DNA from 4 places in the Halomonas rhizosphaerae genome. Region 1 is predicted to be linked to each of the others. Evidence: predicted binding sites of a transcription regulator. Region 1 holds the regulator's gene; each other region holds the start of a gene.
What was found. The regulator sigma-54, encoded in region 1, starts transcription at its own class of promoters, with help from an activator protein. The targets are predictions, from matches to a motif close to TGGCACNNNNNTTGCTNT.

Region 2: the regulator sigma-54 is predicted to act here: its motif matches at 2,263-2,280, upstream of QLQ86_RS19590 (CmpA/NrtA family ABC transporter substrate-binding protein).
Region 3: the regulator sigma-54 is predicted to act here: its motif matches at 2,278-2,295, upstream of glnL (nitrogen regulation protein NR(II)).
Region 4: the regulator sigma-54 is predicted to act here: its motif matches at 1,936-1,953, upstream of QLQ86_RS01195 (P-II family nitrogen regulator).

The regions. Positions count from the first base shown of each region.
Region 1 is NZ_JASCQQ010000032.1:11,072-16,132, forward strand. Features, by position in the region: gene QLQ86_RS14690 (KdsC family phosphatase) at 1-220, shown strand, start outside; gene lptC (LPS export ABC transporter periplasmic protein LptC) at 224-808, shown strand; gene lptA (lipopolysaccharide transport periplasmic protein LptA) at 805-1,335, shown strand; gene lptB (LPS export ABC transporter ATP-binding protein) at 1,335-2,060, shown strand; gene QLQ86_RS14710 (RNA polymerase factor sigma-54) at 2,203-3,624, shown strand; gene hpf (ribosome hibernation-promoting factor, HPF/YfiA family) at 3,796-4,104, shown strand; gene ptsN (PTS IIA-like nitrogen regulatory protein PtsN) at 4,112-4,585, shown strand; gene rapZ (RNase adapter RapZ) at 4,634-5,061, shown strand, end outside.
Region 2 is NZ_JASCQQ010000039.1:221,286-226,346, forward strand. Features, by position in the region: gene QLQ86_RS19580 (ABC-type transport auxiliary lipoprotein family protein) at 1-137, shown strand, start outside; gene QLQ86_RS19585 (sigma 54-interacting transcriptional regulator) at 151-2,076, opposite strand; gene QLQ86_RS19590 (CmpA/NrtA family ABC transporter substrate-binding protein) at 2,362-3,801, shown strand; gene ntrB (nitrate ABC transporter permease) at 3,803-4,663, shown strand; gene QLQ86_RS19600 (ABC transporter ATP-binding protein) at 4,668-5,061, shown strand, end outside.
Region 3 is NZ_JASCQQ010000005.1:53,772-58,832, reverse strand. Features, by position in the region: gene glnG (nitrogen regulation protein NR(I)) at 1-1,155, opposite strand, end outside; gene glnL (nitrogen regulation protein NR(II)) at 1,148-2,194, opposite strand; gene QLQ86_RS01725 (hypothetical protein) at 2,420-2,554, opposite strand; gene QLQ86_RS01720 (DUF4124 domain-containing protein) at 2,669-3,265, opposite strand; gene glnA (glutamate--ammonia ligase) at 3,447-4,853, opposite strand.
Region 4 is NZ_JASCQQ010000003.1:207,062-212,122, reverse strand. Features, by position in the region: gene QLQ86_RS01205 (YifB family Mg chelatase-like AAA ATPase) at 1-1,308, opposite strand, end outside; gene QLQ86_RS01200 (accessory factor UbiK family protein) at 1,382-1,723, opposite strand; gene QLQ86_RS01195 (P-II family nitrogen regulator) at 2,015-2,353, shown strand; gene QLQ86_RS01190 (ammonium transporter) at 2,393-3,643, shown strand; gene glnK (P-II family nitrogen regulator) at 3,797-4,135, shown strand; gene QLQ86_RS01165 (ferredoxin--NADP reductase) at 4,655-5,061, opposite strand, start outside.

The DNA of each region.
Region 1 (5,061 bases):
CGCCTACTGCGGTGACGACATGCCCGACGTGGCGCCCATCCGGCGCGCCGGGGTCGGCATCAGCGTGCCCGGCGCGCCGGCCTATATCCGCAAGCATGCCGACTGGGTCACCGAGTCTGAGGGCGGCCATGGCGCCGTGCGCGAGATCTGCGACACCCTGCTCCAGGCCCAGGGCCACTGGGATGCGGTGCTCGACACCTACCTGCACGGCACGACCTGAGCCATGCGCCTGCCGCGCCCCGGCTTTCGCACCGGCCTGTTCCTGCTGCTGCTCGCCCTGGGCGGCGGACTGGCACTGCTCGACCTGCGCGATGCCCCGCTCCCCGGCCCCGTGCCGGGGGACGAGGCCGGCGAGCCGGACTACTACCTGGAGGACGCCCGGCTGACCCGTTTCGATGCCCGGGGACACCCCCACCAGCGGCTCGACACGCCGCGCCTGACCCACACCCCGCATGACGACGTCACTCGCCTGGAGCGGCCACGAGGACGCCTGCTGGACGACTCGGGTCGTGTCTGGCTGGCCAGTGGCGACCGCGGCACCCTGGGCGCCGGCGGCAACCCGCTGACCCTCTCCGGCGACGCGCGCCTCCTGGCCCCCGCCGAGCGCTGGCAGCTCGACACCGAGGTGCTCCACTTCGACGCCGACAGCGGCCATGCCTGGAGCGACACCCCGGCCCTGCTGCGCCAGCCACCCCAGCGGATGCGTGGCGAGCGCTTCGACGCCTGGATCCATGACAACCGTGCCCGGCTGACCGACAATGTGCGCGGCCACCATCCACCCGACACCCGCGAGGACCCCGAGTCATGACGCGTCCCCCCTTCGCCCCCCTGCTGACCCTCGGCGTCATCGGCCTGCTGCTGGGCAGTACCCCGGCCCTGGCCCTGGAGGGCGATGCCAGTGCCCCGATCGAGGTGGAGGCCGACCGCCTCGACCTCGACGACCGTGCCGGCACCGCCGTCTACACCGGCGACGTGGACATCCGCCAGGGCAGCATGCAGCTGACCGGCGCCCGGGTGGAGATCCAGCGCAACGACCAGGGCCAGCTCACCCGCGCCACCGCCACCGGCGAACGCGCCTACATCGAGCAACAGCCCGCCCCGGACGAGCCCCTGGTCCGCGGCTGGGGGCGCACCATCATCTACCACGTCGCCGAGCGGCGGATCGAGCTGATCGACCGGGCCGAGCTGCACCAGGGCAGCGACACCTTCGACGGCGGCTACCTGGAATACTTCCTCGACCGTCGGGTGGTCCAGGCCCGCTCGGATGCCGAGGGCGTCGATGACCGCCAGCGCGTGCGCATGACGCTGGAACCCGAGCAGCAGGACGGCCAGTGATGAAGACCCTGAGCGCCCTCCACCTGGCCAAGAGCTACAAGCGCCGCCGGGTGGTGCAAGACATCAGCCTCTCCATCGAGCAGGGCCGGATCGTCGGGCTGCTCGGCCCCAACGGCGCCGGCAAGACCACCTCGTTCTACATGATCGTCGGACTGGTGCGCGCCGACGCCGGGGAAGTCCATATCGACGACCTCGACCTCTCCACGGCGGCCATGCACGAGCGGGCACGGGCCGGCATCGGCTACCTGCCCCAGGAGGCCTCGATCTTCCGCAAGCTGTCGGTCGCCGACAACATCATGGCGATCCTCGAGACCCGCAAGGACCTCGACCGCGCCGGGCGCCGGGCCCGGCTCGAGCAGCTGCTCGAGGACTTCCACGTGACGCATATCCGCGACAACCTCGGGATGAGCCTCTCCGGGGGGGAGCGCCGGAGGGTCGAGATCGCCAGGGCCTTGGCAACGGAACCCGCCTTCATCCTGCTCGACGAGCCCTTCGCCGGGGTCGACCCCATCTCGGTGGGCGAGATCAAGGGCATCATCCGCCAGCTCAAGGCCCGCGACATCGGCGTACTGATCACCGACCACAACGTCCGGGAGACCCTCGACATCTGCGACACCGCCTACATCGTCGGCGATGGGCGCATCATCGCCGAGGGCGATGCCGAGGCGATCCTCGCCAACCAGCGGGTCCGCGAGGTCTACCTGGGCGAGGACTTTCGTCTCTGACCGCAATCAACTGATATGCTTGTCGTTATTCCGCGACGGCATGAAGATTGCGGATGGCACGATTGTTGCAGATTTTGTGCTTGCAAGCCTCCCGACCAGCGGCTAGGGTTGGGGTTTTCGGCGAGTCGAGGGCACTCCTCTCATGGCCATGAAGGCGTCCCTGCAGCTGCGCGTCGGCACCCAGCTGACCATGACCCCCCAACTGCAGCAGGCCATCGCGCTGCTGCAGCTCTCGACCCTGGACCTGCGCCAGGAGATCCAGCAAGCACTGGAGTCCAACCCCATGCTGGAGGTCGAGGATGACTTCGGCGAGCAGGCGGTGAGCGAAGCGCCCGACGAGGAGTGGGCCAGCGAGATCCCCGACGAGCTCAGCACCGACAGCGACTGGTCCGACACCTACCAGGACCTCGGCACCGCGCCCGCCGGCGGCAGTGGCGAGGGCCCGGACTTCGAGCGCCAGGCCTCGGGCCAGAGCCTCCAGGGGCACCTGGCCTGGCAGCTGGCCATGACCGACCTTGACGCACGCCAGCAACGCATCGCCGAGAGCCTGATCGACGGCGTCAACGGCGACGGCTACCTGACCCAGCCCCTGGAGGAGATCCGCGACGGCCTCCGAGCGCAGGGCCTCGAGGGCCTCAAGACCCGCGAGGTCGAGCAGGTGCTGTTGCGCCTGCAGCAGTTCGAGCCCACGGGGGTCTTCGCCCGGGACCTGCGCGAGTGCCTGATGCTGCAGCTGGCCACCCTGCCCGACGACACCCCGCTGTTGCCGCAGGCCCGCCGCCTGGTCCGCCAGTTCCTCGAGGCGCTCGCCGGCGACGACCGCCGCCTGCTCAAGCGACGGCTCGGCCTCGACGACGACGCCCTGGACACGGTGATCGAGCTGGTGCGTTCGCTGGACCCGCGCCCCGGCAGCGGCTTCACCGACAGTGACGGCGCCTATGTCATCCCCGACCTCATCGCCCGCCACACCCGCGATGGCTGGCAGGTGGAACTCAACCCGGAGGCGATGCCGCGGCTGCGCATCCAGCCCGACTATGCCGCCCTGATACGACGGGCGGACAAGAGCGAGGACAACCAGTTCCTCAAGGACCACCTGCAGGAGGCGCGCTGGCTGATGAAGAGCCTGTCCAGCCGCAACGACACCCTGCTGCGGGTGGGCCGCGAGATCATGGTGCGCCAGCTCGACTTCCTGGAGCACGGCGAGGAGGCGATGAAACCGCTGATCCTGGCCGACATCGCCCAGGTCGTGGAGATGCACGAGTCGACCATCTCGCGGGTCACCACCCAGAAGTTCATCCACACGCCGCGCGGGATGTTCGAGCTCAAGTACTTCTTCTCCAGCCAGGTGGGGGGCAGCGGCGAGGGCGACGCCCACTCCAGCACCGCCATCCGGGCACGCATCCGCAAGCTGATCCAGGACGAGCCCCCTCGCAAGCCCCTCTCCGACAGCAAGTTGGTCACCCTGCTCGATGAGGCCGGCATCAGCGTCGCGCGACGCACCGTCGCGAAGTACCGCGAAGCGATGGGCATCCCCTCCTCCAGCGAACGCAAGCGGCTGCGTTGAAGGCCTCTCGCTGGCGCTCCCGCGGCCCCCGGACTTCTTCCTCCCACACGGACGCAAGCGGTTGAAATGACGCCGGTCATGCGCCTCTCGAATCCCCTCGTCCGAGGGGGTATGCAGGACAGCAAAAAGGGTTACAATCGACCCATAACCCGACAGAGCAAGGAGCGTGTCATGCAAGTCAACATCACCGGCCATCATGTGGAACTGACCGACGCCCTGCGTGACTATGTGCAAGAAAAGCTCGCCCGCGTGGAGCGCCACTACGACAACATCACCAACGTGCAGGTCACCCTCTCCGTGGAGAAGGAGCGCCAGCAGGCGGCCTGCACCCTGCATGCTGCCGGTGCCGATCTCCATGCCGAGGCCATGGAGAACGACATGTATGCCGCCATAGATGCCCTGGCCGACAAGCTCGACCGCCAGCTGGTCAAGCACAAGGAAAAGGCCCAGGCCCGCGCCCAGGGCGCTGGCGCCCGCTGATTTCGTCATGACACTGGACGCCATCCTGCCCCCCGAGCGCACCCTCTTCGATGTGCCGGGGGGGAGCAAGAAACGGGTGCTGGAGTTCTTCAGCACCTTCATCGCCCAGAACACCCCGAGTCTCGACAGTCAGGAGGTCTTCAGCCGTCTGATCGGGCGCGAGCGACTGGGCAGTACCGGTATCGGCAACGGGGTCGCCATTCCCCATGCCCGCAACCCTCACTGCAAGGCCCCCATCGCCGGTTTCCTCAAGCTGGCGGAGCCGGTGGACTTCGACGCCATCGACGGCGAGCCGGTCGACCTGGTGTTCGTGCTGCTGGTGCCGGAGGAAGCCGACGAGGCTCATCTGGCCCTGCTCGGCCAGGTCGCCGGGGTGATGAACGATGCCGATACCCGTGCCCGGCTGCGTCACAGCACCAGCCAGCGCGAACTCCATGAGCGCCTCACGGAGGCGATCCGACGACAGGCCCCGGCCGGCTGATCCTTCCCCCTCGGGCCTGCCCGGCCATCCCACGACCAGGAGACCCGCATGCAGCTTGTGATCATCAGTGGCCGGTCAGGCTCCGGCAAGTCGATCGCGCTGCAGGCGCTGGAAGACCTGGGCTACTACGCCATCGACAACCTGCCGGCCATGCTGCTCGGTGCGCTCGTCGATGAACTGCAGGATGACCGCTCGCTGCGCTCCTCGATCGCCGTCAGCATCGATGCCCGCAACCTGCCCGCCGCCCTCGAGCGCTTTCCCGAGCTGCTCGAGGAACTGCGTGGCCGCCGGGTCGACTGCCAGGTGGTCTACCTGACCACCGACGCGCGCATTCTCCTCGAGCGCTACTCCCATACCCGCCGCCGACACCCCCTGACCCGCGGCAGCGACATGACCCTCGCCGAGGCGATCGATACCGAGGAGCAGTCTCTCTCCGAGATCCGCGACCTCGCCGACCTGGTGATCGACACCACGCG
Region 2 (5,061 bases), on a different contig from region 1:
GCCGGTTCGAGGCGGTGGTGGCAAGCGATGACGACGGCGTCGACGCCGTGGTCGCGGCCTTCGGTCGCGCCGCCGACCGGGTTGCCTTCGAGCTGGTCGACTGGACCCTGGCAAGGATGGCCAGCGGCTCGCCCTGAAAGGCCATGGGCCTCAGGATGCCCGGTAGTCGCGGGGGTCGATCCGCCACGCCTTGAGGCGCGAACGCAGGGTCGTCGGCTTGAGGCCCAGCAGCTCGGCGGCCCCGCCCTGACCCGACACCTTGCCCGCGCAGGCGCGCAGGGCCGCCACCGCACTCGCGCGCTGACGGCGGAGGAGCTCAGGCTCGGTAAGCAGCGTTGCCTCGTTCTCCTCCGCCAGGGGTCCCGACACGCTGGCCTCCTCCCCCTCAGGCGCGACCGGCACCGCCGCGTCTGGTGCCAGCAGGTCGTCGAAGGCCAGCCGCTGCCCCTGGGCAACGATGACCTGTCGCTCGATCACGTTCTCCAACTCGCGAATGTTGCCCGGCCAGGGATAGCGCTTGAGCACCTCCAACTGGGCGGGCGGAAGACGCACCCCCGGCTTGTTGAACTTCTGGCAGGCGCGCACCAGGAAGTGCCGCGCCAGCAGGGGCACGTCCTCGGCGCGTTCGCGCAACGGCACCGAGACGATGGGAAAGACATTGAGTCGGAAGTAGAGGTCCTCGCGAAATGCCCCCGCCTCGACCATCTCGCGCAGCTCGCGGTTGGTGGCCGCGATCACCCGCACATCGACCTCGCGGGTGCGATTCTCGCCCACCCGCTCGAACTGCTGGTCCTGCAGCACCCGCAGAAGCTTGCTCTGCAGTTCCAGCGGGATCTCGCCCACCTCGTCGAGAAACAGCGTGCCGCCATCGGCCAGTTCGAAGCGCCCGGGGCGGTCGCTCACCGCGCCGGTGAAGGCCCCCTTCACATGTCCGAAGAACTCGCTCTCGAACAGGTCGCGGGGAATCGCCGCACAGTGGACGCGAATCAGCGGACGATCGCTGCGCGTGCCGCCGGCATGGATGGCGCGGGCGATCAGCTCCTTGCCGGTGCCCGATTCGCCGCTGACCAGCACATTGGCATCGGTGGGCGCCACCAGCGCGATCTGCTGTATCAGGTGGGACACGGCGGCACTCTCGCCGACGATCTCCCGGTGGTTCAGCTCCGCCTTGATCTCCTCCTGCAGGTACTGGTTCTCGAGCTCGAGCCGCCGCTTGAGCGACCCCACCTCGGCCAGCGCATCACGCAGCTGCTGTTCGGCCCGCTTGCGTTCGCGGATATCGCGAAACAGCACCACCGCGCCCACCAGGCGCCCCATCTCGAAGATCGGCGTGCTGGTGTACTCCACCGGGATCGCCTCGCCGTTCTTGTGCCAGAACACCTCGTCGTCGACGCGATGCACCTGGCCATCGCTGAACGAGGCATGAATCGGGCACTGCTGTACCGGAAAGTGGCTGCCGTCGGCCTGGGTGTGGTGAAACAGCTGGTGGGCACCGTGGCCGACCATATCCTCGCTGCTCCAGCCGAGGATACGCTCGGCCGCGGGATTGACGAAGGTGGTACGGCCCTCGGCATCCAGGCCGTAGATGCCCTCGCCCGCCGCGCCAAGGATCAGCTGGTTCTGGCGCTCGATACGCTCGAAGACCTGCTCGACACGCTCCCACCCCACCTGGCCGCGGCGATGCTGGCGGCGCAGCTCGGCCCGGGCGCGTCGCTGCTCCGCCTTCTGGCGGTCGACCAGGGTCAGCAGCAGCAGCCCCTCGTCGAGGACCTGGGCCTGCACCTCCACATGGCGAGGCTGACGCTTGAGGTCGAGGAGCACCAGGTCATCCGACCAGGCCGACGAGCGGCTCAGCGCCTCGTCGGTGAAGCAGACCCACAGCGGCAGGGTCGCCCCCAGGAAATGACTGAAGGGGCGCTCGACCAGCGCGGGCGCCGCGTCCCCCAGCAGGCGGCTGGCGGCCTCGTTGGCCGAGATCAGCCGGTCGGCCACGGGGTCGACCACCACCAGCGCCTGGGGCGCGCGGGCAAAGACCTGCTGGGACAACGGCAGTGCGGCGACGGCGGTGGCAGGCATGCAGAGCTCCTCGGCAAGCGATGTCCCTGCACATACAAGCGCCGGGCCAATGACGAAAAATCGTCATTCTTTCAACGAGATCTCGTGATTGACGAGATCTCGTCACGGGCGGGCCGGACGAGCTTGACTCGCAGCGCAACAAACAACCTTCTGACTCTTATCGTTTTTTTCCATCACGCCTCGTGATGGCACGTGCTTCGCAGTGTTCTGGGAGAACACACCCGCCGCGCCAGGCATGCACCACCCTGGCGCATGCGCCTCCTTCCACAGCACGAGCGACGTGACATGACCATGAACAACGATCACAACAGTCTGGGTAACCCCTTCGACCACCGCCAATCGCTGATCCATGGACGGCACTGCGACTGCCAGGCGTGCTCCGATGACGCACGGGCACCCGCCTCCCCGCACCATCACGACGATTCGCCGCAGGTGACGGCCCCCGTGGCCCGAGCCACGCCACAGGGCCAGGAGGCGATGCTGGACCGCATGGTGGAGAGCGCGCTGGTGCGGGGAATGTTCGGCCACAGCGACATGCATCGCCGCCAGTTCATGAAGCTGGTGGGCGGCGGCACCGTGGCCGCGGCCCTGGCGACGCTGCTGCCGATGGACGCCATCAAGGCCGCCGTGAAGGAGGACCTGGGACCGCTGGAGAAGACCCGCCTCGATGTCGGCTTCGTGCCGATCACCTGCGCCACACCGATCATCATGGCCCACCCCATGGGCTTCTACGAGCGCTACGGCCTGGATGTCTCGGTGATCAAGACCGCCGGCTGGGCGGTGGCCCGCGACAAGTCACTCAACCGCGAATACGACGCCGCCCACATGCTGACGCCGATGCCGCTGGCGATGACGCTGGGCGCCGGCTCCAATCCCGAGCCCTTCATCATGCCGGCGGTGGAGAACATCAACGGCCAGGCGATCGTGCTGCACAACGACCACCAGGACAAGCGCGACCCCCGGCAGTGGAAGGACTTCACCTTCGGCGTGCCCTTCGAGTACTCGATGCACAACTTCCTGCTGCGCTACTACGTCGCCGAGCATGGCCTGGACCCCGACCAGGACATCCAGATCCGGGTGATCCCGCCCCCCGAGATGGTCGCCAACCTGCGCGCCGGCAACATCGACGGCTTCCTGTCGCCGGACCCCTTCAACCAGCGCGCGGTGTTCGAGCGAATCGGCTTCATCCACCTGCTCACCAAGGAGATCTGGGACGGCCACCCCTGCTGCGCCTTCGCCACCAGCCAGCGCTTCGCCACCGAGAACCCCAACACCTACGGCGCGCTGCTGCGGGCGATCATCGATGCCACCCAGTACTCCTCCAACCCCGAGAACCGCTCGGAGATTGCCGAGGCCATCGCCCCCACCAACTACCTGAACCAGCCGGTCACGGTGATCGAGCAGGTCCTCACCGGACGCTACGCCGATGGCCTGGGTGGCGTGCAGAACGTCCCTGACCGCATCGACTTCGATCCCTTCCCCTGGCACTCCATGGCGGTGTGGATCCTCACCCAGATGAAGCGCTGGGGCTATATCGAGGGCGATGTGGACTACCAGCAGGTGGCGCGCGACGTCTACCTGGCCACCGATGCCGAGAAGGTCATGCGCGAACTGGGCTACGAGACGCCCGGGGAAACCTCGCGCAACTACCAAATCATGGGCAAGACCTTCGACTACACCCAGCCCGAAGCCTATGTCGAGAGCTTCGCGATCCGGAGGAGCTGACATGGACCGCACGACCACCGAGTGGAAGTTCAGCCTCAACCTGCGCGCCGGCATCCTCGCCGTGGTCATGCTGGCCGTGCTGCTGGGGCTCTGGGAGGGGCTCAACCATGTGCCTGCGCTGGGCGGCGGCGGGGCCGAACTCAGCGAATACGAGAAGCTGATGGGCGGGGCCGACGAGACCGCCAAGGTACCGCCGCCCTCCGAGATCCTCACGCGGGCCTGGGAGGAGCTCTCCAACCCCTTCTACGATGCCGGCCCCAACGACAAGGGCATCGGCATTCAGCTGGGCTACTCGCTCTACCGGGTGCTGACCGGCTACCTGCTGGCCGCGGTGATCGCCATCCCGATCGGCTTTCTGATCGGCATGTCGCCGCTGATGTACAAGGCGCTCAACCCCTACATCCAGGTGCTGCGCCCGATCTCGCCGCTGGCCTGGATGCCGCTGGCGCTGTTCATCATCCGCGACTCCGAGGCCTCGGCGATCTTCGTGATCTTCATCTGCTCGATCTGGCCGATGCTGCTCAATACCGCCTTCGGCGTGGCGGGGGTCAGGCAGGACTGGGTCAACGTGGCCCGCACCCACGAGCTATCGCCGCTGAAGACCGCCTTCAAGGTGATCCTGCCCGCCGCGGCCCCGACCATCCTCACCGGCATGCGCATCTCCATCGGCATCGCCTGGCTGGTGATCGTGGCCGCCGAGATGCTCGTGGGCGGTACCGGCATCGGCTACTACGTGTGGAACGAGTGGAACAACCTCGACCTGACCAGCGTGATCTTCTCGATCCTGATGATCGGCGTGGTGGGCATGCTGCTCGACCTGGCGCTGTCGTCCATCGCCCGACTGGTCACCTATCAGGAGTAATCCCATGACCCATGCCTTCGTGGAAGTCCAGCAAGCCGCCAAGCGCTTCCCCGGTGCCAAGGGGGAAGAGGCGCTCACGGTATTCGAGAACGTCAGCTTCCAGCTCGACAAGGGGGAGTTCGTCTGCATCATCGGCCACTCCGGCTGCGGCAAGTCGACCATCATGAACGCCCTGGCCGGGCTCGACAGCCTGAGCGACGGCGCGATGATCATGGATGGCCGCGAGATCAACGGTCCGAGCCTGGAGCGTGGCGTGGTATTCCAGAACTACAGCCTGCTGCCGTGGCTCACCGCGCTGGAGAACGTGAGGTTCGGGGTGCGCGCCCGCTGGAGGGCGTGGGACGAGTCCCGGGTCACCGAGCACAGCCTCGCCTACCTGGAGATGGTCGGGCTGGCGG
Region 3 (5,061 bases), on a different contig from region 1:
CAGCTCCTGCGGCAGGTCCTCGACGAGCACCTCGCGGCCGGACGCCATTACCGTCAGCCAGCGGCAGGTGTTCTCCAGTTGGCGGACGTTGCCCGGCCAGGGCAGCCGGGTGAAGTGCGCCTCGGCCTCGGGGGTCAGCACCTTGACGTCGGTGGCGAGCTCCTTGGCGGCCTCGACCAGGAAGTGGCGTGCCAGCCGCGGGATGTCCTCCCGCCGCTCGGAGAGCCGAGGCAGGTGCACGCGGATCACGTTGAGGCGATGGAAGAGGTCCTCGCGGAAGCGCCCGTCTTCCACCAGGGTCTCCAGGTTCTGGTGGGTGGCGGCGATGATCCGCACATCCACCTTCACGGAGGTGTGGCCGCCCACGCGGTAGAACTCGCCGTCGGCCAGCACCCGCAGCAGGCGGGTCTGGGTCTCGGCGGGCATGTCGCCGATCTCGTCGAGGAAGAGGGTACCGCCGTCGGCCTGCTCGAAGCGCCCCTGGCGCTGGGCGGTCGCGCCGGTGAAGGCGCCCTTCTCATGGCCGAACAGCTCCGACTCGATCAGGTCCTTGGGGATCGCCGCCATGTTCAGGGCGATGAACGGCCTGCCGGCCCGCGGACTGTGCTGGTGCAGCGCCCGGGCCACCCGCTCCTTGCCGGTCCCCGACTCGCCGTTGATCAGCACGGTGATATGCGAGTGTGACAGCCGGCCGATGGCGCGGAACACCTCCTGCATGGCCGGGGCCTCGCCGATGATCTCGGCGTCCAGCCCCTCGGGCACGCTGACCGGACGACGCCGCTCGCGGGCATGAGCCACGGCCCGTCGCACCAGGGCCAGGGCCTCGTCGACGTCGAAGGGCTTGGGCAGGTACTCGAAGGCGCCGCCCTGATAGGAGGCCACGGCGCTGTCGAGGTCGGAATGGGCCGTCATCACGATCACCGGCAGCTCCGGATGGACCTCGCGCACCTTGGCCATCAGGTCCAGGCCGTCGATCCCCGGCATGCGGATATCGGTGACCAGCACGTCCGGCGGCGCCTCGAGCAGGCGCTCCAGGGCACGATCGGCCCGGTCGAGGGTCTCGACCTCGAGGTCGGGCTGGGCCAGGGCACGCTCCAGCACCCAGCGAATGGCGCGATCGTCGTCGACGACCACCACGCGTGCGACATCAGTCATGGCGCTTCTCCAGCGGAATCAGCAGTCGGAATTGGGTATGGCCGGGCTCGGACTCGCACTCGATCAGTCCCTGGTGCTGGTGCAGGATCGACTGCGCGATGGAGAGCCCCAGGCCGCTGCCCTCGGCGCGACCGGAGACCATGGGGTAGAAGAGGGTCTCGCGCAGCGACTCGGGAATGCCCGGGCCGTTGTCGATGATCGCCACCTCGCAGACCAGCCGGTGGCGCTCGGCCCCCAGGGTGAACTGGCGGCGGGCGCGGGTCCGCAGCGTGAGCCGCGGCGAGGCGATACCGGCCTCGGCCATGGCCTCCACGGCATTGCGCGCCACGTTGAGCACGGCCTGGATCAGCTGCGACTCGTCCCCGGCGAGGTCCGGCAGGCTGGGGTCGTAGTCGCGCTCGATCCATACCCCCGGCTGCTCGACGATCAGCAGCGAGCGGACCCGCTCCAGCACCTTGTGGATGTTGAGCGGCGCGTGGCGCATCACCCGGTTGGGGCCCAGCATGGAATCGACCAGGTCACGCAGCCGGTCGACCTCCTCGATGATGATGCGGGTGAACTCCTGCAGGCCGGGGTCGTCGAGGTCACGCTCCAGCAGCTGGGCCGCGCCGCGGATGCCGCCCAGGGGATTCTTGACCTCGTGCGCCAGCCCCCGGGCAAGCACCTTGATGGTCTCCTGGCGGGTCTGCAGCGCCTCTTCCCGGGAGATGCGCAGCAGCCGGTCGCGGGGCTCCACCTCCAGCAGCAGCTCGTCGGCGGAGAGCGGCGAAACGGTGTAGTCCACGGTCAGCACCTCACCGGTCACCAGGGTCAGGCGTGCCTCGCGCTGGGTGAAGGGGTGAAACTCGTCGCGGGCCTTGGCCAGCAGCTCGCCGACCTGCTCCCCGCCATCCACCAGGGAGGGCAGGGGAAGCCCCTTGAGGCGACTCAGGCTGATCGCCAGCAGCGCCTCGGCGGCCGGATTCATCCAGCGCAGTCGCAGCTCGCCATCGAGCAGCAGCACCGACGTGGTGAGGTGTTCCATCAAGCGTTGGTACATGGGGAGGTCCTGCCAGGTCCGATGGTGCCCCCCTTCGGGAGGCGCTTTCAGCAGCTAATGCAAGAAGCTTTTGTAAGAAGCTCTTTGCAAGAAGCGCGCCACCCCATGGGGCACGGCATGGCGCCTTATCGGGGCAGGGTCGCACCCGCATTGCGCACCATTTTAGTGCACAGCGTCGCCGAGCGCCCATCGTCGTGCAGCAGGGCCGGACAGCGAACGGGAGGGTCAACGCTCCTCGGGCGGGAAGGCGCGGGAAGGATGACGATGGGGCGGGTATGCCTTGCGTTCGCCATCGGGGTCGCGCGGGATATCGTCGTCGCGCAACCGCTCCAGGTGCTCGAAGGCGCGGCCCTCGCTCACCCGGTCGGCATGACCGAAGGCATCGCCGCGACCCGCGTCGCGGGGCGGGGGCTCGCGACAGGGCCTGTGGGTACCGTCCGGACACAGCGGCCGATGTGGCCGGCGAAGGGGAAGCTAATTGCTGCCCGGATTGTTGGGGTTCTGGGGCAGGTTGACGCTGGCCCGCTGCACGTAGAGGGTCACCGGCGACGTGCGGTGGCGCACCGCACCGCTGGCATCCAGCAGCTCGGCCTGCAGCACGTGTTCCCCGCGCTCCAGGTTGTTGAGCATGAAGGTATCGGTGTGCATCGCCGACTGGCTGACCCGGCCGTCCACCAGCAGGCGCACCCGATGGTCCTCACGCAGGTCCGGCTCGATGCCCAGGATCACCTGGACGTTGCCGGCGGCTCCGGTCGGCAGCGTCTCCTCCTGACTCGGCGAGCGGATGCCGAAGCTGTCGTAGGGCATGAAGGGTTGCCCCGGGCCGGCAGAGGCCCCACCTTCACTCTCGCCGCCACCACCATCGATCACGGCCGGCGACTCCGCCTCGCGGACCTCGCCACGGCCGGGCACCACGGTGAGTGGCTTGAGGTCGACCTCCTCGCCGCCACGTTCCGGGTTGTCGGTGAACACCGCGTTGCCCTGGGCGTCGGTGGTGCGATAGATAGTCTGGGCCTGAGCCGCGAGGCTGACCGAGAGCCCCAGCGCCAGGATCACGAGTGCCTTGTTCATGCCTACCCCCTGCGTCGTCGCCGCCGCCCGACGGCAACGGCCATGAGAGACTGCATCATCCCTTTCTTGGATAGTGTATGAAAGAAAGGGGTTCCGCCATGGCGGAACCCCTTCTTTCGCTCAACGCGCGTGACGGCGAGCCACGCCGGACCGGCAGGCCCGGGTGGCCGGCCGCCCGCGATCAGCAGCTGTAGTACATGTCGAACTCGATCGGGTGCGTGGTCATGCGGATGCGCTCCACGTCCTCGCTGAGCAGCTCGATGTAGGCATCGATCATCTCGTCGGTGAACACGCCGCCCTCGGTGAGGAAGCCGCGATCGGCATCCAGCGCCTCCAGGGCCTGGTCGAGGCTGTGAGCCACGGTCGGCACGGCCTTGCCCTCTTCCGGCGGCAGGTCGTAGAGGTTCTTGTCCATGGGATCGCCGGGGTGGATCTTGTTCTTGATGCCGTCGATGCCGGCCATCAGCATCGCCGCGAAGGCCAGGTAGGGATTGGCGGTCGGGTCCGGGAAGCGGGTCTCGACGCGCTTGCCCTTGGGGCTCGCGGTGTAAGGGATGCGCAGGGAGGCAGAGCGGTTGCGGGCGCTGTAGGCCAGCATCACCGGCGCCTCGAAGCCCGGCACCAGGCGCTTGTAGGAGTTGGTGGAGGCGTTGGTGAAGGCGTTCAGGGCCCGGGCGTGCTTGATGATGCCGCCGATGTAGTAGAGCGCCATCTCGGAGAGGCCCGCGTACTCGTCGCCGGCGAACTGGTTGACGCCGTCCTTCCAGAAGGACTGGTGGACGTGCATGCCGCTGCCGTTGTCGCCGACCAGCGGCTTGGGCATGAAGGTGGCCGTCTTGCCGTAGGCGTGAGCCACGTTGTGGATCACGTACTTCATCTCCTGGACCTCGTCGGCCTTCTTCACGAGGGTGTTGAACTTCACGCCGATCTCGTTCTGGCCGGCGTTGGCCACCTCGTGGTGGTGCACCTCGACGGACTGGCCGATGGCTTCCAGGGTGTTGCACATGGCACCGCGGATGTCGTGGAAGCTGTCCACCGGCGGGACCGGGAAGTAGCCGCCCTTGACCCGCGGACGGTGGGCCAGGTTGCCGCCTTCTACCGGACGGTCGGTGGACCAGGCCCCCTCCTCGGAGGAGATCTTGTACATGGAGCCTTCGATGTCGGACTTCCAGTGCACCTCGTCGAAGATGAAGAACTCGGGCTCCGGCCCGAAGAAGGCGGTATCGCCCAGGCCGGAGGACTGCAGGTAGGCCTCGGCGCGCTTGGCGATGGAGCGCGGGTCACGCTCGTAGCCCTGCATGGTGGCCGGCTCGATGATGTCGCAGCGCAGCACCAGGGTGGCGTCCTCGGTGAAGGGGTCGAGGAAGGCGGTGCCATCTTCGGGGCGCAGGATCATGTCCGACTCGTTGATGCCCTTCCAGCCGGAGATGGAGGAACCGTCGAACATCTGGCCGTTCTCGAAAAATTCCTCGTCGACGTCACGGGCCGGGATGGTGACGTGCTGCTCCTTGCCGCGGGTGTCGGTGAAGCGCAGGTCGACCCACTTCACGTCGTGTTCTTCAATCAGGGCGAGAGTCTTGGCAGACATGGTGTCCTCCACTGTGAGCTAGGCTCGAAAGGTTGGGCTTAGGTAATTCATTGGCGCTGGCGATCCCAGCACGTGTTGTAGCATGCCGCGGCAGCGCTGCCCACGACTGCCATGCACGAACATGGCACTGCCCGGAACAATGCAGGCAACGTGCCAATCTTGCACCGTTTCATTTCAGCCGTTTCGTATCCATATGATTTAAAGCGAC
Region 4 (5,061 bases), on a different contig from region 1:
GGCCTCCTCCAGGGCCTGACCGGCCAATTGCGCGTTCAGCGCGCCGCGGGCCGCCTGACGCGCCCGGGCCGACAGCACCCGCTCGCGCACCACCGCCGAGGACTCACCCGGTTCACGGGAGGTGAGCTGCTCCGGGGCCAGCGCCGGCACCTCCACCTGCAGGTCGATGCGATCGAGCAGCGGTCCCGAGAGGCGCGCCTGGTAGCGCTGGATCTGGGCCGCCGTGCAATGGCAGGCCTGGCGCGGGTCGCCCAGGTGGCCGCAGGGGCAGGGGTTCATGGCCGCCACCAGCTGGAAGCCGGCAGGGTAGCGCCGCTCGTGGCTGGCCCGGGCGATATGGATCTGCCCCGACTCCATGGGTTCGCGCATCACCTCCAGCACATGCCGCGGGAACTCGGGCAGCTCATCGAGGAACAGCACCCCGCGGTGGGCCAGGGAGATCTCGCCGGGCCGCGGCCGGGAGCCGCCACCCACCAGGGCCACGGCGCTGGCGGTATGGTGCGGGGCACGGAAGGGGCGCACGCCCCACTGCTCGGCATGCGAAAGCCCGCTGACCGAGCGGATCGCCGCCACCTCGAGGGCCTCCTCCTCGGAGAGCGGCGGCAGGATCCCCGGCAGGCGGCTGGCCAGCATGGTCTTGCCGGTCCCGGGAGGACCGGCAAACAGCAGGTTGTGCCCGCCGGCCGCGGCCACCTCCAGGGCGCGCCGGGCCTGGTGCTGGCCCCGTACCTCCGCCAGGTCGGGGCCCGCCTCGGGTGTCGGGACGACGCTCGATGGCCGATGGGGCGCGATGGGCGCCTGACCCAGCAGGTGGGCCACCACCTCCAGCAGGTGATCCGCGGGCAGCACCTCGAGATCGCCGGCCAGGGCCGCCTCGTCGGCATTGGCCTGCGGCACGATCAGCCGCCGGCCGGCGCGGCGTGTCGCCATGGCCAGCGGCAGGACGCCGGTCACCGGGCGCAGCCGACCATCCAGGGCCAGCTCGCCGGCGCATTCGACGCCCGCCAGCGCCTCGGGCGGTACCTGGCCGGAGGCCACCAGCAGGCCCAGGGCGATGGGCAGGTCGAAGCGCCCCCCCTCCTTGGGCAGGTCGGCGGGCGCCAGGTTGAGGGTGATGCGCCGCAGCGGGAAGTCGAAGCCGGCATTCACCAGGGCACTGCGCACCCGCTCGCGGCTCTCCTTGACGGCGGCTTCCGGCAGGCCCACCAGGGTCATGCCGGGCAGTCCATTGGCCAGGTGCACCTCGACCAGCACCTCGGGCGCCTCGAGCCCGAGGCCGGCCCGGGTGTGGATGATTGCCAGCGTCATCGGCGATCCCTCGCAGCCCGTCTGACCTCAGGCTAGCCCAGGCCGCCGGGATCCGCCCGGCGCCGGCCGGGGATCAGCGGTCGGTCTCGCCAGCGCCGGCATCCTCCTCGGGGCTCGGCGCCTCCGGCAGCGCGCCCGGGGGCTCACTCGGCGCCGCCTCCCGCGACGCATTGCTGTCCAGCGCCGCCTCGAGGGCCGCCACCTGCGTCTCCAGCGCCTCGACACGCGCCCGGGTACGCTGCAACACGTCCATCAGGATGTCGAAATCCTCCCGCGAGACCAGCTCGAGGCGGTCGAAGGCGCCCTTCACCACTTGCTGGATACCCTTCTGCACCTCCTCCGGGGCCTGGGAGGCGCCCTGCAGGCGATCGCCGATCTGCTGGGCCAGGCGGCTGATGCGATCATGGCTCACCATGGTGTCTCTCCTGAATCGTGATGGGATGCCTGCCCACAGGATACGCAAGGCCCCCGCCCGGCGCATTCCCCACCGCCGCCCTCTTGTGGGGCATGCGCACCACGACCGCGCACCACAACAGGGCAGTCGCGACCACGCGGCGGTTGCCCGTGTCGGAAACTCCCCCCGCCTCTCACCTCATGACGCTGATATCAAAGCCATATTCCGGAACATGGCACGGTTTGCGCTTGGGCAGGGCAGCCACCCATCGCGCGGCATCACGCCGCCGACATCCAGCAGGGGAGATCCGGGATGAAGCTGATCACTGCCATCATCAAGCCGTTCAAGCTCGACGACGTGCGCGAGGCACTCGCCGACAACGGCGTTCAGGGCATCACCGTCACCGAGGTCAAGGGCTTCGGTCGCCAGAAGGGCCACACCGAGCTCTACCGCGGTGCAGAGTACGTCGTCGACTTCCTGCCCAAGGTGAAGGTCGAGGTCGCGGTGGACGACTCACGGCTGGAGACGGTGCTCGATGCCATCTGCAGCGCGGCCAACAGCGGCAAGATCGGCGACGGCAAGGTCTTCGTCACGCCGCTGGAGGACGTCATCCGCATCCGCACCGGTGAGCGCGGCGCCGATGCCGTCTGACCGACGCCCCCTTCCCATTCCTGACGTGGAGAGACCCTCATGGTCGAATTACCGGAGCTGAGCTACGCGCTCGATACCTTCTACTTCCTGATCTGCGGCGTCCTGGTGATGTGGATGGCCGCCGGCTTCTCGATGCTCGAGGCGGGCCTGGTACGCTCCAAGAACACCGCCGAGATCCTGACCAAGAACATCGCGCTGTTTGCCATCGCCTGCACCATGTACCTGCTGGTGGGCTACTACCTGATGTACTCCAGCGGCGCAGGCGGCTTCCTGCCCAGCCTCGGCGTGCTGATCGGTAGCGAGAACGGCGTCGACGCGGTGCTGGCCGGCGGTGACGATGCCCCCTACTACTCGATGCGGTCGGACTTCTTCTTCCAGGTCGTGTTCGTGGCCACCGCCATGTCCATCGTCTCCGGTGCCGTGGCCGAGCGCATGAAGCTGTGGTCCTTCCTGGCCTTCGCCGTGGTCATGACCGGCTTCATCTATCCGGTGTCGGGCTACTGGACCTGGGGCGGCGGCTGGCTGGCCGAGGTCGGCTACTCCGACTATGCCGGCTCCGGCATCGTGCACCTGGCCGGCGCCGCCGCGGCCCTGGCCGGCGTGCTGGTGCTCGGTCCGCGCAAGGGCAAGTACGGCAAGGACGGCAGCATCTACGCCATCCCCGGCGCCAACCTGCCGCTGGCCACCCTGGGCACCTTCATCCTGTGGATGGGCTGGTTCGGTTTCAACGGCGGCTCCGAGCTGAAGATGTCCGACGTCGGTTCCGCCAACAACGTGGCCCAGGTGTTCGTCAACACCAACGCGGCCGCTGCCGGGGGCGTGATCGCCGCCCTGGTCCTGGCCAAGCTGTGGTTCCGCAAGGCCGACCTGACCATGGCCCTGAACGGTGCCATCGCCGGCCTGGTGGCCATCACCGCCGACCCGCTATCGCCCAGCGCCCTGGGTGCCGTGCTGATCGGTGCCGTGGGTGGCCTGCTGGTCGTCACCTCCATCGTCGTCCTCGACAAGCTCAAGCTCGACGACCCGGTGGGTGCCATCTCCGCCCACGGCGTGGTGGGCATCTGGGGCGTGCTGGCGGTCCCCTTCACCAACGCCGAGGCCGGTTTCGGCCCCCAGATCATCGGCATCCTCGGGATCTTCGTCTGGGTGTTCGTGGCCAGCCTGGTCGTCTGGCTGATCCTCAAGGCCGTGATGGGCATCCGGGTCACCGAGGAGGAAGAGTACGAAGGCGTCGACCTGGCCGAGTGCGGCCTGGAGGCCTACCCCGAGTTCAGCGCTTCCAAGAAGTGAGGCAGGCCCCAGAGTGAGCTGGCGTGCTCCTCCTGGCCCCCTTCGGGGGGCCTTTTTTATTCCTCCCGCACCGGGTGTATGCTCTGGCACAATGAACGTAGCAGGGGTGGCGGCCAGCGCCACCGACCAACGGACACGACGAGGATCAAGACCATGAAACTGGTGACCGCCATCATCAAGCCGTTCAAGCTCGACGACGTACGGGAGTCGCTCTCCGAGATCGGCGTCCAGGGCATCACCGTTACCGAGGTCAAGGGCTTCGGTCGCCAGAAGGGCCACACCGAGCTCTATCGCGGCGCCGAGTACGTGGTCGACTTCCTGCCCAAGGTGAAGCTTGAGGTGGCCGTGGATGACGAGATGGCCGAGAAGGTGATCGACGCCATCACCCAGGTCGCGAATACCGGCAAGATCGGCGACGGCAAGATCTTCGTCACCGCCCTGGAGCAGGTGCTGCGCATCCGCACCGGCGAGACCGGCAAGGACGCCGTCTAACCGACATCGTCCAGGTCGCACCGACACATTCAGCAAGATCGGCGACGGCAAGATCTTCGTCACCGTGGAGCAGGTGCTGCGCATCCGCACCGGCGAGACCGGCAAGGACGCCGTCTAACCGACATCCTCCAGGTCGCACCGACACATTCAGCTAGATCGGCGACGGCAAGATCTTCGTCACTGCCCTGGAGCAGGTGATCCGCATCCGCACCGGCGAGACCGGCAAGGACGCCGTCTAACCGACATCTTCCAGGTCGCACCGACACATTCAGCAAGATCGGCGACGGCAGGATCTTCGTCACCGCCCTGGAGCAGGTCATCCGCATCCGTACCGGCGAAACGGGAAAAGACGCCGTCTAAGCGCCAAGCGGCCAGGCAGAGTCTTGGTCAAAGTGACAAGTAACCAGTAACAAGAAACCCCACCAGAGGTTAGCCCGGTGGGGTTTGGCGTTTCTGCCTCGCTAACTATCGCGCATCACCGAACAGCTTGGCGGCTCGGCGCTTGTAGCTCGGCGCTGCTTACTTCTCGACGAAGGCCCGCTCGATGACATAGTCCCCCGGCTCGCCCATGCGCGGCGAGATGGTGAAGCCGAGCTCGTCGAGCAGCGTGCTGGTGTCGTCGAGCATCGCCGGGCTGCCGCAGATCATGGCGCGATCCTGCTTGGGGTCGATGGCCGGCAGGCCGGTGTCCTCGGCCAGCTTGCCGCTGCGGATATGGTCGGTCAGCCGCCCCATGGTGTGAAAGGCCTCGCGGGTCACGGTGGGGTAGTAGACCAGCTTCTCGCTGATCTCCTCGCCGAGGTACTCGTGGGCGGGCAGGTCCTTCTGGATGAAGTCGGCATAGGCCAGCTCGCTGACGTTGCGCACGCCGTGCACCAGCACCACCTTCTCGAAGCGCTCGTAGACCTCCGGGTCCTGGATGAGGC